Regions from separate parts of the Brevibacillus agri genome, predicted to be linked through region 1. Evidence: riboswitches for the same ligand, from Rfam matches in the RefSeq annotation. Region 1 holds a riboswitch; each other region holds the start of a gene.
What was found. Region 1 has a riboswitch for S-adenosylmethionine ahead of BA6348_RS06045 (sugar ABC transporter substrate-binding protein). Riboswitches for the same ligand answer to the same signal wherever they lie in the genome.
Positions count from the first base shown of each region.

Region 1 (4,296 bases):
GCTGGTTCCCCCCGCTGAGGTGGCCGACGAACTGGCCGATGTCCGCTGTCTTCACACCCAGCCGCTGCACCAGCTCCCGCGCTTGCCCCGCCTCGACTCCCCTGCGGACAAACCCGAGGCGCGACCATTTCCACAAAGTCGAGACAGACAAATTGTTTTTCACCGACTCCTCGACAAAAATGCCTTCTTTTCGCCGCTCCTCCGGGACGAGGACGATCCCTGCATCCACGGCTTCCTTTGGCGAGCGCAGGCGTACCGCCTTGCCTTTCAGCCTGATCTCGCCAGCTTCGGCCGCATCCGCTCCGAACAGCAGCCGGGCCAGCTCCGTCTTCCCTGCCCCGACAAGTCCTACGACGCCTACGATCTCGCCCTCGCGAACGCTCACATCCGCACCGCGCACCTTGCCGCCAGCCACTCCGGCCGCTTCCAGGATCACTTCGCCAATCGGCAGCTCCACTTTCGGGAACTCTTCCTCGAAGCTTTTGCCCAGCATGTTCCCGATGACTTCATCCATCGTAGTAGCGGCCGTCTCGCTCGTGGCAATCAGTTGACCGTCGCGCATGACCGTGATCCGGTCGCAGATTTCGAAAATTTCCGGCAGCCGATGGGAAATGTAGATGATCCCGACGCCTGCTTTTTTCAACTGGTCGATAATGAGAAACAGCCGCTCGCTCTCCTTCGTGCTCAACGGGGCTGTCGGTTCGTCAAAAATGACGTACTTCGCTTTTTGCACGGTCGCGCGGGCAATCAAGATCAGTTGCTTTTCGGACAGCGTACATTCCTCGACGAGCATGCGCACAGGGATGGAAAAGCCGAAGCTTTGCAAAATGCTCTCCGCTTCCTTGTGCAGCCCTTGCCAGTTCATGAGTCCCTTGCTGCTTTTGGACACGATCTGGTCGAGCAAAATGTTTTCCGTCACGCTCAAATACGGGATCAGCGCCGTATCGACTTCCTGGTAGACGCACTGGATGCCCAACGCTTTCGCATCCTGCGGCGATTGGATCGAGACGTCCTTGCCGTCAATCGCGATGCTGCCGCCATCCGGCTGATACGCGCCTGTAAGAATTTTCATCAGCGTGCTTTTTCCCGCTCCGTTCGCTCCGAGCAGCGCGTGCACCTCGCCAGCCTTGACTTCAAAATCGACGGAGCGCAACGCAGGCACGCCGGAAAACTGCTTCACAATCCCTTTCATCTGCAAGCTGGACACTTTTCGCACCCCCTAAATAAACAAGATTCCCGTTGACAAAAGCAACGGGAATAGCCAAACCAACCAGCTCTATTTGCTTACTTGCCCCACTCTTGTACGTATTGGGACAGATCGCCCATCGTTACTTTTTTATCCTTTGGCAAGTCTTCCTGTTTGACCAGCACCGGATTCAGCTTCACGCTGTCTGGCACTTGCTCGCCTTTCATTTTTTGGAAAACGGTCTGCGCGTGAATGCGTCCGATATTCGACGGATCTACCGCTGCTGTCGCGACCCAAGGAGAGTTTGGCTCCTGGATCAGTTGCAAGTCTTCGTCGCTCAGGTCGATGCCGTACACCTTGATCTCGGTGCGTCCTGCTTGCTGGATCGCACGGGTTGCCCCTTTGGCAAATTCATCCCACGATGCCCATACGGCTGTAATGTCGCCTTTGTTCGGATACTTTTTCAAAATCGCTTCCATCTGCGCTTGCGTATCCAGCGCGGTGTTGTTCGTTGCCGAGCCAAACGCGGCGATTTCCTTGATATCCGGGTATTTTTTCAGGAATGCTTCATACGTTACCTGGCGCTTTTCCATCGGCGCAAAGCCCGCTACCCAAATTTTCACGATGTTGCCTTTGCCGCCCGTATCGGCAGCCAGCTTTTCCAGGCTCAACTCGGCCAGCTTGTTGTCATCTTGCTCGACGACAGGGACGCCCGGCAGCTTGATATCGGTGTCGAACAGCACAACCGGGATCTTTTTGTCGACCGCTTTTTGCGTGCCTTGCTGCAGCGCTTCCGCCGTACCGTGGTCAATCAGGATGCCGTCAAAATTTTGGTTCACCGCAGCATCGAGGTTGGAGGCCATTTTCGACAAATCGGTATCTGCGTTGAATACGGTCAGCTCGCCGCCGTTTTTCTCGACTTCCTGCTTCACGCCGTTAATGTATTGGGCAGAAAACGTGCCGACGTTTTGGCGCATAATCAAGGCAATGCGCTTCGCCTTCTCGCCGCCGGAAGCGCCGCTTCCCGCCTGATTTTGGGTGTCCGCTCCCCCGCCGCAAGCGGTCAAGGCCAGCGACGCAGCCAGTACGATTGATGTGACAAGACCCAGTTTCTTTTTCATCGAAAAATCCCCCTTTTTCTTTCTTCCTGCTGAGCTTCAAGCTGAGGAGGCGACGACCTTCCAATAGGAAAAGCCTCTTTCAACAGATGAAAGAGGCTTGATCGACAAGATTCGCGCCTCTTATCTGTCAGGTATCGCTACCTGTTGGAGTTAGCACCTTGGCTCGCAAGACGGTGATCTTGCCAGCTAGGTTGCCGGGCATCATAGGGCCATTCCCTCAGCCTTCTCTGGATAAGAGTAGTTTTTATTTTCGCAACGTTTGTATTAATATATACAGACTATAATCCTTGTTTTACCCATCTGTCAACTAGGTTTTTGAAGCTTTTGTCCTCCAAAATAATCCCAACTCGATGTCCAAATTTTGGAGGAATTATGTAAGGTCTTGTCGAAACCTTGTAGATTGAAGCAAAAGCCATGCAAATTTGCGATGGGGATGTCTAATGAGTCTACTAAAAGAACTAATCTTGCAAATGTTTTTTGCCTTGACACCGTTTGTTTTGTTCAACATCTATTACCGCGACCGGATGCGTAACTATAGCCGTTGCTTTATTCTCGTAACCAGCTCTGTCTGCATGTTTCTGGCGATGACCTTCGCTTCGAGCGTCAACGAAGGAATCATTTTCGACATCAGGCACGTCATCGTCTTTTTCGCTCTGATCTACGGCGGAGTACGAATCGCCTTGATCGTGCTGATCGAATCAGCGCTGTACCGCTTTTATCTGGGCGGCGAAGGCACCTGGGTCGCCATGCTCGTAATGGCCGCCACGTTTGCAATCTCCCTCCTGATATATCAACGCTACAAAGCCAGTTATCGGAAAACACTGTTTACTCTTTTGACGGGTGCGCTTTTTTCCCTGATAGATTTGGGGTTGACCTATTTCAATTTTCCCACCTATGTATCCCATCAGCTTCCCTATCATGTGCTTGTGATTCCCGTTCAAAATTTTGTCGGCATCTGGCTGTTGATGTCGTTATTTAGCAAATGCGTATCAGACAAGGAATTGTTCATTCGCCATGCCCAAAACGAAAAAATCGAGACGATGAGCCACGTCGCCGCTTCACTGGCGCACGAGGTGCGAAACCCGCTCACGGCCGTCAAAGGATTTTTGCGCCTGATCCAGGAGGACCCGGGAAACATTGCGAAAACCGATCAGTACATTCGCATCAGCATGGACGAGATTCAGCGCACGGAAGCGATTTTGACGGAGTACCTGGCGCTGTCCAAGCCGCTCAAGGAGCGCACCGAGCTGATCGACGTATGCGAGCAGCTCCATGTCGTCCGCGAGGTCATGCTGCCGTTTGCCAACATGAACAACGTCGAGTTGGAGCTGCAAGCTTATGAAAAGCCCGTCACGATCATGGCCAATCCCGACGAGTTCAAGCAGGTGCTGGTCAACTTTATCAAAAACGCCATCGAGGCATGCGCGGAGACGGCCAAAGGGAAAGTCTCCCTGTCGTTGTTCATCGAAAAAAACAACGCCCTGCTCGTCATCAAGGACAACGGCATCGGGATGGACGAGGGCCAGATCAGACGACTTGGCACGATCTATTTTTCTACCAAAACGAGCGGGACCGGACTCGGCCTGACTTATTCCTATCACGTCATTCACACGTTTGGCGGTTCTGTGAGCGTGTCGAGCAAGCCGAAGGTCGGCACCAAGTTCACGATTACGTTTCCGTACCATCAGCCGCAGTAGCAGCTAGGCGAGTGGCCTGGTCATGAAAACCTGCTCGGCCAGCGTGGAAAAGCCCGCACTTTGCAAAATTCGGGTGGTTGCCTCATTTGCGACGGGCAAATTGACGGTGAGGCGATGAAGCTCCTGGTCCAGCGGAGCAAACACATGGGCCAGTGCGCTTGCGACAATCGCCTCCCGGTCTGCTCGTCCGGGACTGGCTTCACACTGAAACAGCAAGGCAGTCGTTTGCCTTCCCTGTTCATCAAAAATCCGCCTGTACAGCGCGTAGCCGCCCGCCTGCACGTTCTCGAGA
Region 1 covers NZ_CP026363.1:1,205,337-1,209,632, reverse strand. Annotated here, with positions in the region: gene BA6348_RS06050 (sugar ABC transporter ATP-binding protein) at 1-1,207, opposite strand, end outside; gene BA6348_RS06045 (sugar ABC transporter substrate-binding protein) at 1,285-2,307, opposite strand; SAM riboswitch class I at 2,425-2,545, opposite strand; gene BA6348_RS06040 (ATP-binding protein) at 2,748-4,004, shown strand; gene BA6348_RS06035 (GNAT family N-acetyltransferase) at 4,025-4,296, opposite strand, start outside.

Region 2 (4,296 bases), 810 kb from region 1:
ATCGTCATGAAGCCGGAAACGCTCGCCCGCATTCGCGAAGGACGGGTAGAGAAAGGGGATGTGCTGGCAGTCGCACAGGTAGCGGGCGTCATGGCAGCGAAAAAGACGTGGGAAATCATCCCGATGTGCCATCCGCTTCCTTTGACCGGGATCGACATTCGCTTCGCTTTTGAAAACGAGACGACGCTTGCCCTGGAAGCATGTGTGCGGACGACGGGAAAAACGGGCGTGGAAATGGAAGCTTTGACGGCTGTCAGTGTCGCAGCTCTTACGGTGTACGATATGTGCAAGGCGATGGACAAAGGCATGGTAATCGGTCCGACTTGCTTGGTGAGCAAAACAGGCGGGAAAAGCGGCGATTTTCGTCGGGGAGAGAACTAAACCATGAAACAGAAATGGCAATCCTATCCGAGCAGCATTCGTCTTCTGGCGATTGCTGCGATCATTTTTTCTACCGGAATGGCTTGTATTTGGCCGCTTGTCACCATCTATATCCACGATTATTTAGGGAAGCCGCTGACCGTAGCGGGCTTTTTGCTGTTATTGAACCAGGGGGCTTTTTTGATCGGCAGCATCGCAGGTGGCATGCTGTTCGACCGTTGGGGGAAAATGCGCACGATCGTTTTTGCCTCGATCGGCGTCATTCTGATTTCCGTCGGGCTTGGCGTCACGCATGACTTTACGCTGTACACGATCTTGTTGTTGCTGAACGGGCTGTTTTACGGCACGCTCTCTCCGGTGATGAATGCACTCGCTGTCGTGCTGTGGCCGGAAGGCGGGCGCAAAGGGATCAACATGATCTACGTCGCGCTCAACGCCGGGGTGGCGGCTGGCTCTGCCCTCGGCGGCTTGCTGGCGAGCATTTCGTTTGCCTGGACGTTTTTTGGCAACGCGATCTCGCAAGTCATCGTGCTCGTCATGTTCGTGCTCATTTTGCCTCGGCAGCTCAAGGCAGTTGCAGAGCGGGGCTATCGGGCGGAGCAAGCCAATACCGCAGGCACTCCCGCCGCTGCTGTCCAAAGCGCTGCCAAGCCGAAGCCAGTTGAGGCGCTTTCGCCGCTACAGCAACTGCCGACGAAAAAAGTGGCGTGGGGCGCCCTACTGCTCTTGTGCAGCGGGCTGTTAATCAGTTGGATTGTCTACGTCCAGTGGACGACGGTGTTGTCGACCTACATGCAATCGTTGGGCATTTCCTTGCGTCAGTACAGCTTGCTCTGGACGATCAACGGCGGCCTGATTTTGTTCGGCCAGCCGCTGATCGCCTGGGTCATTGGCCGCTTCGCCCGCACGCTGCGAGCGCAGATGCTGCTCGGCTCCTACGTGTTCGTGCTGTCGATGCTGATTTTGTCGCAGACGACCTCCTACGCCGGCTTTGTCGCCGGGATGTTCATCATGACGCTTGGAGAAATGCTCGTCTGGCCGGCCGTGCCTGCCGTGGCAGCAGAGTTTACGCCACAGGGGCGAGAAGGCTTCATCCAAGGGCTGATCTCCGGCACAGGCTCTGCGGGACGCATGCTCGGCCCATTGCTCGGAGCGGTCATTTTCCAGCATTTTCAGGCACAAGGACTTTTGTACATCATGGCGGGGCTGGCGCTAATGTCTGTCGCGTTTTTCGCCCTGCACAGCTCGTTTCAAGGTCGCACCCGAAAAGTGCCAGCCGCGACCGTAGAAAAGATGTAGCCAGGAAAAATTCGCGGGCCTCGCGAAGCGTCTTGACACGTTCGGAGCCCGCAATGTAGTATGAAGAAGATTAAAAACAGTATATTCCGTGTGATTTACTTATGAAGAGAGGCGGAGGGACTGGCCCTATGAAGCCCGGCAGCGGATCTGCGCGCTTGCGCGTTGCAGATGCTGTGCCAATTCCAGCAGGATAATTCCTGACAGATAAGGACGTGACCAAGCTGATCTCCCCCTTTTTCTGTACGGAAAGAGGGGGTTTTTGCTGTACATTGGCCTAAAAAGAAAGGAACTGAAGACAGATGCGCATCCAACCTTCCGACATGATTGATCGGCTCCCGACCCAGTTTTTTGCGACATTGGTGGCAAAAGTAAACAAAGTCATCGCTTGTGGGCATGACGTCATTAATCTGGGCCAAGGAAACCCGGACCTGCCTACGCCGCCGCACATTGTGGAAGAGCTGAAGGCACAGGCAGAAAATCCGCTGCATCACAAATACCCGCCATTTTCCGGCCGACTGGAGCTGAAGCAGGCAGTCGCGCACTGGTACAAGCAACAATTTGACGTGGACCTCGACCCGGAGGAAGAGGTGGCGATCCTGTTCGGAAGCAAAACCGGCCTCGTGGAAATTTGCCAGGTGCTGATGAACGCAGGCGATGTGGCACTCGTACCGGACCCTGGCTACCCGGATTACTGGTCCGGCGTAGCGGTCGTAAACGGCCGGATGTCGATGATGCCGCTGACGGCCGAAAATCAGTTTTTGCCTGACTACAGCAAAATCCCGCAAGCCGATTTGGACCGCGCCAAGCTGATGTTTTTGAACTATCCGAATAACCCGACAGCGGTGAACGCCCCGTTTGAATTTTACGAGGAAACCGTCCAGTTTGCGCGCAAGCACGAGATCGTCGTCTGCCACGACTTCGCGTACGGCGCGATCAGCTACGACGGCAAAAAGCCTGTCAGCTTCATGCAGGTGCCGGGGGCAAAAGAGGTGGGCGTGGAGTTTTACACGTTGTCCAAAACGTACAATATGGCCGGCTGGCGCGTAGGCGCGATGGTCGGCAACCGCGAGCTGGTAAGGCTCATCAATCTGATTCAGGACCATTACTTCGTCAGCCTGTTTGGAGCGGTCCAAATGGCCGCAGCCAAAGCGATGACAGACTCGCAGCAGTGCGTCCGCGATCTGGTAGCCGTCTACGAAGGCCGCCGCAATGCGCTGTTCTCCAATCTGCACCGCATCGGCTGGCAGGCCCCGCCATCGCAAGGCTCGTTTTTCGCCTGGCTCCCCGTCCCGGCTGGCTTTACTTCGGTGGAGTTCTCGGATTTGCTGCTGGAAAAAGCACATGTAGTCGTCGCACCAGGCGTCGGCTTCGGCCCAAGCGGCGAAGGCTACGTTCGCGCCGCCCTGCTGTCGGACGAACAACGCCTGGCCGAAGCGGTTCAGCGGATCGAACAGTTGGGGCTTTTTGCGAAAACGAAGTAAGTAGGAGAGCGGGTGACCACACTTCCTGGGGGTGGGGAGTGTGGTTTTGTTTTTGGGGGCTGCGTTGCGTGAGACTGCCGGGGGTGCGTTGGTCGGTTGCTCGCGTATCTCAGGATCATCCATGTTTCCCCATGTTGACCTGCGCTTGTCTGCGTTGCCCCCTTGCCCGCGCCGTCCACTGCCCACGCTTTATCACCTGCTTGTCAATCCATTACCAGTCGAACCCCCCTCCCGCACCATAAGACGTGCAGTAGTAATAAAAATCATTCTCATCGTTGACAGATAATGATTTTCATTATACGATGTTAATGATAATTGATCTCATCAGGAGCGGGAGGGTACTATGCGCTATCAGATTAACGGTTACACTGACATGTACACGGTGATCGCCAACGAGCGGAAGATCGGTGGAGCCATTGAAGCAGCTCAAGTTCGACTGCGCACAGGAGAGGTTTTCACCAATGTGGTTCTCACTCGTTTGGAAATGTCAGGTGCGCATTTTTGCTCGATCGGCTTCGTGACAGAAGAAGGCAAGCGGCTGATTGTGCATGTGGACGACATCAGCATGATCGCAGACGCGCGCCACGTCAATGTATGTGAGCTTGCCAATGAATGCATGCGGGCTGAAAAGTGCGCAGAGCGCCTGAAACGCCTGAAGCGTCTCTGTGAACTGAACGAAGGAAGCTGTACGCCTACCTTCCAGGAAGAAGCGCTGCTTTTGGCAGAAGACATCGGGCTGGAGGAAGCGCGTTCTTATGTGGATTTGTCCTTCCTGCCGCAAGTGGAAAAAAAGCGGGTTGTCCGCATCGCGTAGAGTGTTCCCATCGAATTACATATTCGCCCCTTTCCCTTTTACAGCGGAGAGGGGCTTTTTGCGTCTGGTAGGCGGCGGTGCTGCAAAAAACGGATGAAGCTGGTCACCGGATAAGGCAAGAGGTCATCCTGACGATAGACGAGGCAAATATGTCTGCGGTTGACGTAGCCAGGCAGCTCGCGAATGACCAGCTCGCCCGTTTCGCCTTCGCGCACGACGCTGCGATAGGGGAGGATGCTGACGCCCATATTGTGCTTCGTCGCTTCCTTGATCGTCTCGATCGCCCCAAGCTCCATGCGCACTTGCCAGCGCAACTGGTTT
Region 2 covers NZ_CP026363.1:2,013,403-2,017,698, forward strand. Annotated here, with positions in the region: gene moaC (cyclic pyranopterin monophosphate synthase MoaC) at 1-381, shown strand, start outside; gene BA6348_RS09975 (MFS transporter) at 385-1,680, shown strand; SAM riboswitch class I at 1,777-1,891, shown strand; gene BA6348_RS09980 (pyridoxal phosphate-dependent aminotransferase) at 1,980-3,161, shown strand; gene BA6348_RS09985 (hypothetical protein) at 3,505-3,975, shown strand; gene BA6348_RS09990 (LysR family transcriptional regulator substrate-binding protein) at 4,014-4,296, opposite strand, start outside.
Region 2: another riboswitch for S-adenosylmethionine. It lies ahead of BA6348_RS09980 (pyridoxal phosphate-dependent aminotransferase); the one in region 1 lies ahead of BA6348_RS06045 (sugar ABC transporter substrate-binding protein).

Region 3 (4,296 bases), 1.2 Mb from region 1:
GTGCTTCAGGATTGCTGCGTGTGGAACCGGAGAAGCGCCTACTTTCAATGTCACTTCTTGTTGTCCGCCTTGTGCGCCGCCTTCGGCTGGAGCTGGAGCAGTCTCCGTTTTGCCTCCGCACGCTGCCAAAGAAAATGCCAATACGGTAGAAAGTACAGATACGACTAGCTTTTTCATAAATGATTTCCCCCTACTTTTTTTGATCTTTGTACTTGCAAACTTCTATGGGAAAGACCTTACTTGCGGCTGAAACGCAATACCAGGCGATCACCCAGCGACTGTAAGATCTGCACCAACACGAGCAAAATGACGACAGTGACAATCATGACATCGGTCTGGAAGCGCTGATAACCGTAACGGATAGCCAAGTCGCCCAGACCGCCGCCGCCGATTACCCCGGACATGGCCGTGTAGGACACGAGCGCAACGGTCGTAATCGTAATTCCGGCCACCAGTCCCGGACGAGACTCTGGCAGCAGGACGTTCCAGATGATTTGCCAATTGGACGCCCCCATCGACTGGGCGGCCTCAATGACTCCGCGATCTACCTCGCGCAGAGAGGTTTCCACCAGCCGCGCAAAAAACGGGGCGGCCCCGATCACGAGCGGCGGAATCGCTCCGAGTACGCCGAGCGAAGTGCCGACGATCAGTTTCGTGACCGGAATCAGCAAGATCATCAGAATGATGAACGGCACGGAACGCAATACGTTGACGATGAATGAAGCAACCGAGTAAAACGCCTTGTTTTGCAGCAACTGTCCACGTGAAGTAAGGAATAAAATGATTCCCAGCGGCAAGCCGATCAGGATCGTAAACAACGTGGAGAAACCCAGCATCGTCAGTGTGTCTAGTGTACCCTCAGCGATCTCCGACCAATCCACATTTTCCATTGTCCAGTCCATCTATATCACCTCTACTTCCAAACCACGCTGACGCAACGTCTCGATGGTTTTTTCGTTTTGACGGACATCGCCTTCCAGTTCGACGACCAGTTGGCCGTACGGCGTATCCTTCATGCGGGAAATCGTTCCCTGCAAAATGCTGAATACTGTGCCTGTCTCCTGCATCGTCTGGAACAAAATCGGCTGGTACGTCTTTTCTCCCAGGAAGGTGACGCGCGCAATCGTGCGGTTCCCCGCTGCTTTTTCGTGCGCGACAGCTTCGCGCAGCTCGGTGGAATCTGCCACCTGCTCGACAAATTCCTGCGTAGTCGGATGCTGCGGCTTGAGAAACACGTCCAGCACCTCGCCCGACTCGACGATTTTTCCGCCGTCGATCACGCCTACGCGGTCGCAAATGGAGCGGATGACGTGCATCTCGTGCGTAATCAGCACGATGGTCAATCCCAGCTTGCGGTTGATGTCCAAAAGCAGCGCCAAAATCGAGTTGGTCGTCTGCGGATCGAGCGCCGAGGTCGCTTCGTCACACAGCAGCACTTTCGGATCGTTTGCCAGCGCCCGCGCGATGCCGACGCGCTGCTTCTGGCCGCCGGACAACTGGGACGGGTATTTGTCCCGGTGCGCTTCCAGCCCTACCAGCTTGAGCAGATCGTCCACTTTTTTCTGAATCTCCGCCTTCGGACGCTTGGCCAGCTTGAGCGGAAACGCGACATTTTCCCCGACGGTGGACGAGGACAGCAGGTTGAAGTGCTGGAAAATCATCCCGATCTCGCGGCGCTTTTCCTGCAGCTTGACATCGTCGAGCTTGGTCAGGTCGACCCCATCGACGATGACTTGTCCCGACGTAGGGCGCTCCAGCAGGTTGATGCAGCGGATCAAGGTACTTTTCCCCGCCCCGGAATGGCCGATAATCCCGTAAATTTCCCCTTTATCTATAGAAAGATCAATCCCGAGCAACGCCGGAATCGTCTTGCCCTGCACTTGATAGCTTTTATGCAAATTTTTCAATTGAATCAACGCATCCACCTCCCAGCAAAATCCTTGTGAAAAACGTAAAAACCCCTTTTTCATAAACGAAAAAGGGGCTGCAACGCATGTATACGTTCGCATCCACCCTTCTCATCTATCAAGATCCAACCAATCTTGTAGGAATTGGCACCGCGACGTCCATTTCAAAAAATGAACCGGTTGCCGGGCTTCATCGGGCCTGTCCCTCCGCCTCTCTTGATAAGAAAGATTTCCACGTATATTATGTTCGTTTTTCATATTTTCATGATACAAACCGGATTATATCCTTTTTGAAAATATCCCGTCAATAGCAATCACAGGAAAAACTTTTTTAATCCATTACTCCGTTGCGAATGATGGTGGCATTGACGTGAAAATGAAACGTCGCTTTCTCAAGGATTCTCGCCTTCAAGCGTATGCGAATATCGAACACCGGCGGCGATACTTGCTCCAGCTTGATTCGGGCGTTGCTGGAAATCGTGTCAAAAGCAAGGTGCACCATATCCTTGGGATTGCCGCGGTTCTTGTCGGTCTTCCCGAAAATTTGCGCCGGGACGGACGTGTCGTAGCTGCCAATCCGGAATTTCCCGTGCACGAGCTTGATGAGAAACGCTTCCTTGGGCGATAGCCTTCGAGCAGGCGCTGAATCGCCTCCTGGGTGTGATAGACCCGATTGCTCCCGGCTCCCCCGAGCTGCCGCTCCACTTCCCCTATGCTTGCCTCAGCCAGACAAATTTCTCTCAGCTTCGGGATGAGCTCGCTGTAAACGACTTGGCATCCGCCATGCTGGTCAAAAAATACAGCCGCATGCGGCCGTCCGGCTCGTCGATATGTTCCGTTCGCAAGTCCCCTGTATGGGAAAACCATTTACGCGCAATCTCCTGGTCCATTCCCCTCACCCCCATACATAGCAAATCATGGTTAGTCTGCCCGAAAACACAAAAAAACAGCACGCTCAATTTGGCGTGCTGTTTTCGTTGCTATCGGTCGTGCTATTCGTTTGCGAAACCGCTTCTTCTGCTGGCGGTTCCAGCTTTCCTTGATAAAAGACTGGATCTGGTCGACATCCGGAATGAGCACCGCGCCTGCCCGATGGGATTCGCGGAACATCCCCATTGGCGGCAATTGGTAGTTGCCTGGCTCCGCGGTGTTTAATTTCAGCCCAAGCGCAGACAGCCTCAGCATATCCATGGAACTGATATTCGTCTGGATATACGGCGTCACTTCTTTCAGGATGGACGGCAATTGAATCAAGGTCGTGCCGCTCTTCATCTGGCTCACCACAGCCGTCAGCAGCTTGCGCTGACGCTCTGTGCGCGTGTAGTCCGATGTGGCGTCATGGCGAAAACGAACGTATTGCAGAGCCTTGTTGCCATCCAGTTGCTGCAGTCCCTTTTTCAAATTGATGTCGTAGATGCCTTTATCGGTCGGGTCGTGATAGTACATATTTTTTTCCACATCAATCTCGACACCACCGACAGAGTCAATCAAAGCCTTGAAGCCTTCAAAGTCGGTGATGACGTAGCGGTCCACCGGAAGCCCTGTAAACTGGCTGACGGTCTTCATCGCCAGTTCCGGTCCGCCCTCCACGATCGCCGAGTTGATGCGCGAGCTGCCGTTCCCCGGAATGTCTACGTACGTGTCGCGCAAAATGGAAAATACGTCGTAGCGCTTGGAGGCCGGGTCGATACTGACGAGCATCATCGAGTCCGAACGGGGAGTCCGTTATTTTTCATTCCCCTGCGGTCCACACCCATCAACAGGATGTTCACCCGCTCTTCGCCATCCCATTCCGGAATCTCCGCCGCTTTCGTCGCGGCACCGCCATCCGGCGGGGCTGGCCGAATGACATTCGGCTCTTGAATATTGTGAGCAAACTGATAAAAAGAGTATCCGTAATAACCTGCTGTCGCGGCAATCGCGACAAACATCAGGAGCAACACCCGTTTCCACATTCGCATAAAGAACTACTCCACCTTTTATTCTCTGTATCACATGAACTCATCTCACCACTTGTTTAGTATACTCGAATCTATAGGATGTGGAGCAGCCTTTATTTGGGTGCTTTTCACTTTTTATATTTTTATGTTTGCAATGTTTAAAATATTCGTTATACTACAAGCAACACAATCCCAAAGGGGTGACCGGCCGTGATTTCTCCCACTTCCTTTTTGCAGCGGTATCCGCGAGAAGCCCTGTTCTTCCTGGTTGCGAGCTTCATCAACTCTTCCGGCAGCGCTTTCATGTGGCCGCTTACCACTTTGTACGTACATACGATTTTGCAACGCTCCATGACCGAGGCAGGCTTTGTGCTGATGGTTTAATCGCTGGCAGGAATTGTGAGGCAGTTCGTCGGCGGGACGCTTTTTCACTGCCTGGGCGCCAAACG
Region 3 covers NZ_CP026363.1:5,364,950-5,369,245, forward strand. Annotated here, with positions in the region: gene BA6348_RS26380 (MetQ/NlpA family ABC transporter substrate-binding protein) at 1-177, opposite strand, end outside; gene BA6348_RS26385 (methionine ABC transporter permease) at 237-902, opposite strand; gene BA6348_RS26390 (methionine ABC transporter ATP-binding protein) at 903-1,916, opposite strand; SAM riboswitch class I at 2,016-2,133, opposite strand; gene BA6348_RS26395 (hypothetical protein) at 2,239-2,502, opposite strand; gene BA6348_RS26975 (hypothetical protein) at 2,648-2,797, opposite strand; partial or broken gene BA6348_RS26400 (LCP family protein) at 2,863-3,868, opposite strand; gene BA6348_RS27590 (hypothetical protein) at 4,058-4,231, shown strand; gene BA6348_RS27765 (hypothetical protein) at 4,247-4,296, shown strand, end outside.
Region 3: another riboswitch for S-adenosylmethionine. It lies ahead of BA6348_RS26390 (methionine ABC transporter ATP-binding protein); the one in region 1 lies ahead of BA6348_RS06045 (sugar ABC transporter substrate-binding protein).

Region 4 (4,296 bases), 2.5 Mb from region 1:
TTCCAGAGTCGGGTCTTTTTCCGCTTCTTCGTGGAAGCGCACGTACAGGCTGAGCAGCTCCTTGATTGGCTCGGCTTTTACTTTTTCCTCGTCTCCCCACAGACGGTAGGCGACGATCAGTTTGCCGAACTGCGTGCCCCAGTCGCCCAAATGGTTGATGCGCACAGGCTGGTAACCGCGTTTTTCCATGATGTTCGCAATCGCGTTTCCGATCACGGTAGAGCGCAGATGGCCCATGGAAAACGGCTTGGCGATGTTCGGCGAGGACAGGTCGATTGGCACTTTGCGGCCCTGGCCTACCTGGCTGCTGCCGTAGGCGCTGCCTTGCTCAAGGATCGTTCCGATCACTTGCGCCGCCACATTTTCCTGATCGAGAAACAGGTTGACGTAAGGGCCGACTGCTTGGGCAGAGCGCAGTGGCGCTCCTTCGATTTTTTCGGCAAGCTCTGTGGCGATCATCGGTGGCGCTTTGCGGAGCGCTTTTGCGAGCTGGAAGCAAGGGAAGGCGATATCTCCCATCGCAGGGTTTGGCGGCGTTTCCAGCATGCCGTAAACTGTTTCTGTTGGGAAGGTGTCCACACCGAGAGAGGTGAGGGCAGCGGCGATTTTTTCCGCGACTTGGTGCTTGTAGCTCATTGTGATTCTCCTTTCAAAATGGGAAAAAGCTTAAGGGACGCAAAAGAAAACAAAAAAACCTCCGCGTCTCCTGGATAAAAGAGACGAGAGGTTGTGCTCCCGCGGTGCCACTCTTGTTGTTTTCGCCTGCATGCGTGCATCAGGCAAAAACCGCTTTGTGCTGCTGTAACGGGCAGGCCCGGCAAAACCCTACGCGATCCGGGCGCGATTTGCTTCGCCGGATGTTCAGGCCGCATCTCCGAGGGGCGCTTCCTCGCGTGGTTCGGCATCGGGCTTCCACCATCCCCGACTCGCTACAGCCTCATTCCAGGAGTACTTTCCTCATCAACGATTCGCTTGTTTCTCTAGCATTATAGCCGTTTTTGGTGCCAGGATGCAACTTACTCTTCGGCTTTTTTCAAAATCTTGTCGAGCTCGGCGAAATATTGCTTCGTCAGCTTTTCTTTTTCTTCCGCGCTCATAGTTTCCGCGTTCATCCACTGCTGCTTGTAAAGCTCCAGTTGCTCCACCATCGCCAGCTCGGCCGCCGCCTCCTCGTCCAGATCGTAGTTCTCGGATGGATCAAACGGAATGAGCCGATTGTCGTTGCCGCTGCGCAGGTAGGGGGAGCGCCAGTTTTCCGGGAAGCGGTACGGCTGCTCGCCGAACATCAGTCCCAGGACGTCATCGGAGTCAATCGGCAGGAAGTGATCGTAGTTGTCCCTGCGGCCCCCTTCCGACAGGTTGATATGGGACAAAAAGTAGCGCAAATAATGTTCTCCTGTTTCGGTATGCTTTACGATGGAGTAGCTTTCAAATTCGGAGCTTTCCAGTTCTTTTATCGTTTCTATACAGGACAGAAATTCGTCCTTTTCACGCGCGAGCAGAGCGTCCATTGTCGATCGTTCCTTTCATCGGTTTGGGTAGCCTCATGATAGCAAAAGCGTTTCGCTCTGACAATGAAGGCAGAGCGGTCAAGTGCCATCCTGTTGAAAAAAGTTAACTAACGATGCTTCTCACAAAAAGCCCGTAGCTGGATCAATGGCGGCGAGAAGGCAACGGTCGCGCCTGCGGCAGCAGAAAAAGTCGCGCAAGCCTTTTGGAAAACGATGGTGGGGGAAGAAGCCGACGTTTACGAGCGCCAGGCGACAGAGGTTTATGCGGATGAGCATTGGCGCAACAGAACGTGGATGAACGTCAGCGACCAGCGGATGGAAAACGGCAAGCCTGTCCCGTATGACGTCCTGACCGTCCAGGTGGACAAGCGTGAGCGCGTCGCCTTTTACGGCAGGCGGTCTGGCTGCGATCGCACTGTCCATGACATGAAAAAAGAGGCTATCCCTTCAAGCCAAGGCAAGGGGGATAGCCTCTTCCTGTCATTTACTTAGCAGTCGTCGTTCGAACACCCGACAATGACCAGCAGGATAAACAGTACGAGCACCAATGCGAAGCTGTCTCCAAAGATGCCGTGTCCGCAGTAAGATGTACTCACGTTTGTTCCCCCTCCTTTCCGTTATGCTACAGTCTATACACGAACGCACAGATTGGCGTGGGCGAATGCCCGGTATGCGCAAAAATGGGCGCAGAAGAGCGGGAAGAGTGTAAAGAATAGACAAATTCTCAATTGACGAAGACTTTTCGCGGTGTTAAGATACTTTCAAACATCAAACCTGAAAGCAAAAAATGAATAGCATAGTAACAACTCTTATCAAGAGAGGCAGAGGGACTGGCCTGATGAAGCCTCGGCAACCGGTTAAAATCCGGTGCCAATTCCAGCAAAGCTACGTGCTTTGAAAGATGAGAGGATGGTTCAGGCGCAAGTGTATCCGCGGACAAATCCTCTTCTTTCAAAGAAGAGGATTTTTTGATGCAAAAAACGGCTGAGAATAAACCGACGCAAGGGAGAAAAGGAGCACGTCAATGAAACCCACTTTTCGCGAACAGCTTTCCCGGAAAATTCTGATTCTGGACGGTGCGATGGGCACCATGCTGCAGCAGGCGAACCTGACCGCCGATGATTTTGGCGGCGAAGCGTACGACGGCTGCAACGAGCTGCTGAATTTGACCAGGCCCGATGTGATTCGCTCCATCCATGAAAAATATTTGGAAGCGGGAGCGGACATCGTGGAGACCAATACATTCGGGGCGACTTCGGTCGTGTTGGCCGAATACGATGTCGCGGACAAGGACCTGGAAATCAATATCGCCGCTGCCCGTCTGGCGAAGGAAGCAGTCGATGCCTACTCCACAGCCGAATGGCCGCGCTACGTGGCGGGGGCGATGGGGCCGACGACGAAAACGCTGGCACTGACAGGCGGCGTCACTTTCGAGGAACTGGTGGAGTCGTACTACCGCCAGGCAAAAGGGTTGATTATCGGCGGGGTGGACGTCCTGTTGCTGGAGACGTCGCAGGATACGCTGAACGTCAAGGCAGGCGGGATCGGCATTCGCCAGGCGTTTGAAGAACTGAACGTAGAACTGCCGGTGATGCTGTCCGGAACGATCGAGCCGATGGGTACGACTTTGGCGGGGCAAAACATTGAAGCGTTCTACATCTCGCTTGAGCACCTGAAGCCCGTGACGATCGGCCTGAACTGTGCGACAGGGCCGGAATTTATGCGCGACCATCTGCGCACGTTGTCCGGCTTGGCCCAATGTGGGGTAAGCTGCTATCCAAACGCCGGGCTGCCGGACGAAAACGGGCACTACCACGAGACGCCGCAAGGACTTGCTGCGAAAATGCGCGCTTTTGCCGAGCAAGGCTGGCTGAACGTGGCAGGCGGCTGCTGCGGAACGACGCCTGACCACATCCGGGCAATGGCGGAGGCGCTCAAAGACTGCAAGCCGCGCCAGGCAACAGAGCAGGCGGTCAGTGCCGTATCCGGCATCGAGGTCGTCTACGTCGAGGACGACAATCGCCCGCTTCTGGTCGGGGAGCGCACGAACGTCATCGGCTCGAAAAAATTCCGCGATCTGATCGCAGCAGGGCAGTACGAGGAAGCGTCCGACATCGCCCGCGCCCAGGTGAAGCGCGGGGCGCACGTCATCGACATTTGCCTGGCTGACCCGGATCGCGACGAGTATGCGGACATGGAAAAGTTTTTGCAGTTCGTCGTGAAAAAGGTCAAGGCTCCGCTCATGATCGACTCGACAGACGCGAAAGTGATGGAGCTGGGCTTGCGTTATTCCCAGGGAAAAGCGATTCTCAACTCGATCAACCTGGAGGACGGACTGGAGCGCTTTGAAGAAGTGGCTCCGCTAATCCGCAAGTTCGGGGCGGCCGTCGTCGTCGGGACGATCGAGGAAGCCGGAATGGCGATCACCCGCGAGAAAAAGCTTGAGGTCGCGAAGCGCTCCTATGACATATTGGTCAACCAGTACGGCATCCCGCCGCAGGATATCATTTTTGACCCGCTCGTCTTTCCGGTAGGGACGGGAGATGAACAGTACATCGGCTCCGCGCGGGAGACGGTGGAGGGGATTCGCCTCATTAAAGAAGCGATGCCACAGTGCAAGACGATTCTTGGCGTCAGCAACGTTTCCTTCGGTTTGCCGCCAGCGGGACGCGAAGTGCTCAACGCGGTGTTTTTGTACCATACGACGCTCGCCGGACTTGATTTTGCCATCGTCAATACGGAGAAGCTGGAGCGCTACGCTTCGATCCCGGAGGACGAGCGCAAG
Region 4 covers NZ_CP026363.1:3,674,099-3,678,394, reverse strand. Annotated here, with positions in the region: gene argS (arginine--tRNA ligase) at 1-636, opposite strand, end outside; T-box leader at 713-973, opposite strand; gene BA6348_RS18070 (hypothetical protein) at 1,017-1,511, opposite strand; gene BA6348_RS18065 (hypothetical protein) at 1,725-2,003, shown strand; gene BA6348_RS18060 (YjcZ family sporulation protein) at 2,000-2,107, opposite strand; SAM riboswitch class I at 2,318-2,419, shown strand; gene metH (methionine synthase) at 2,536-4,296, shown strand, end outside.
Region 4: another riboswitch for S-adenosylmethionine. It lies ahead of metH (methionine synthase); the one in region 1 lies ahead of BA6348_RS06045 (sugar ABC transporter substrate-binding protein).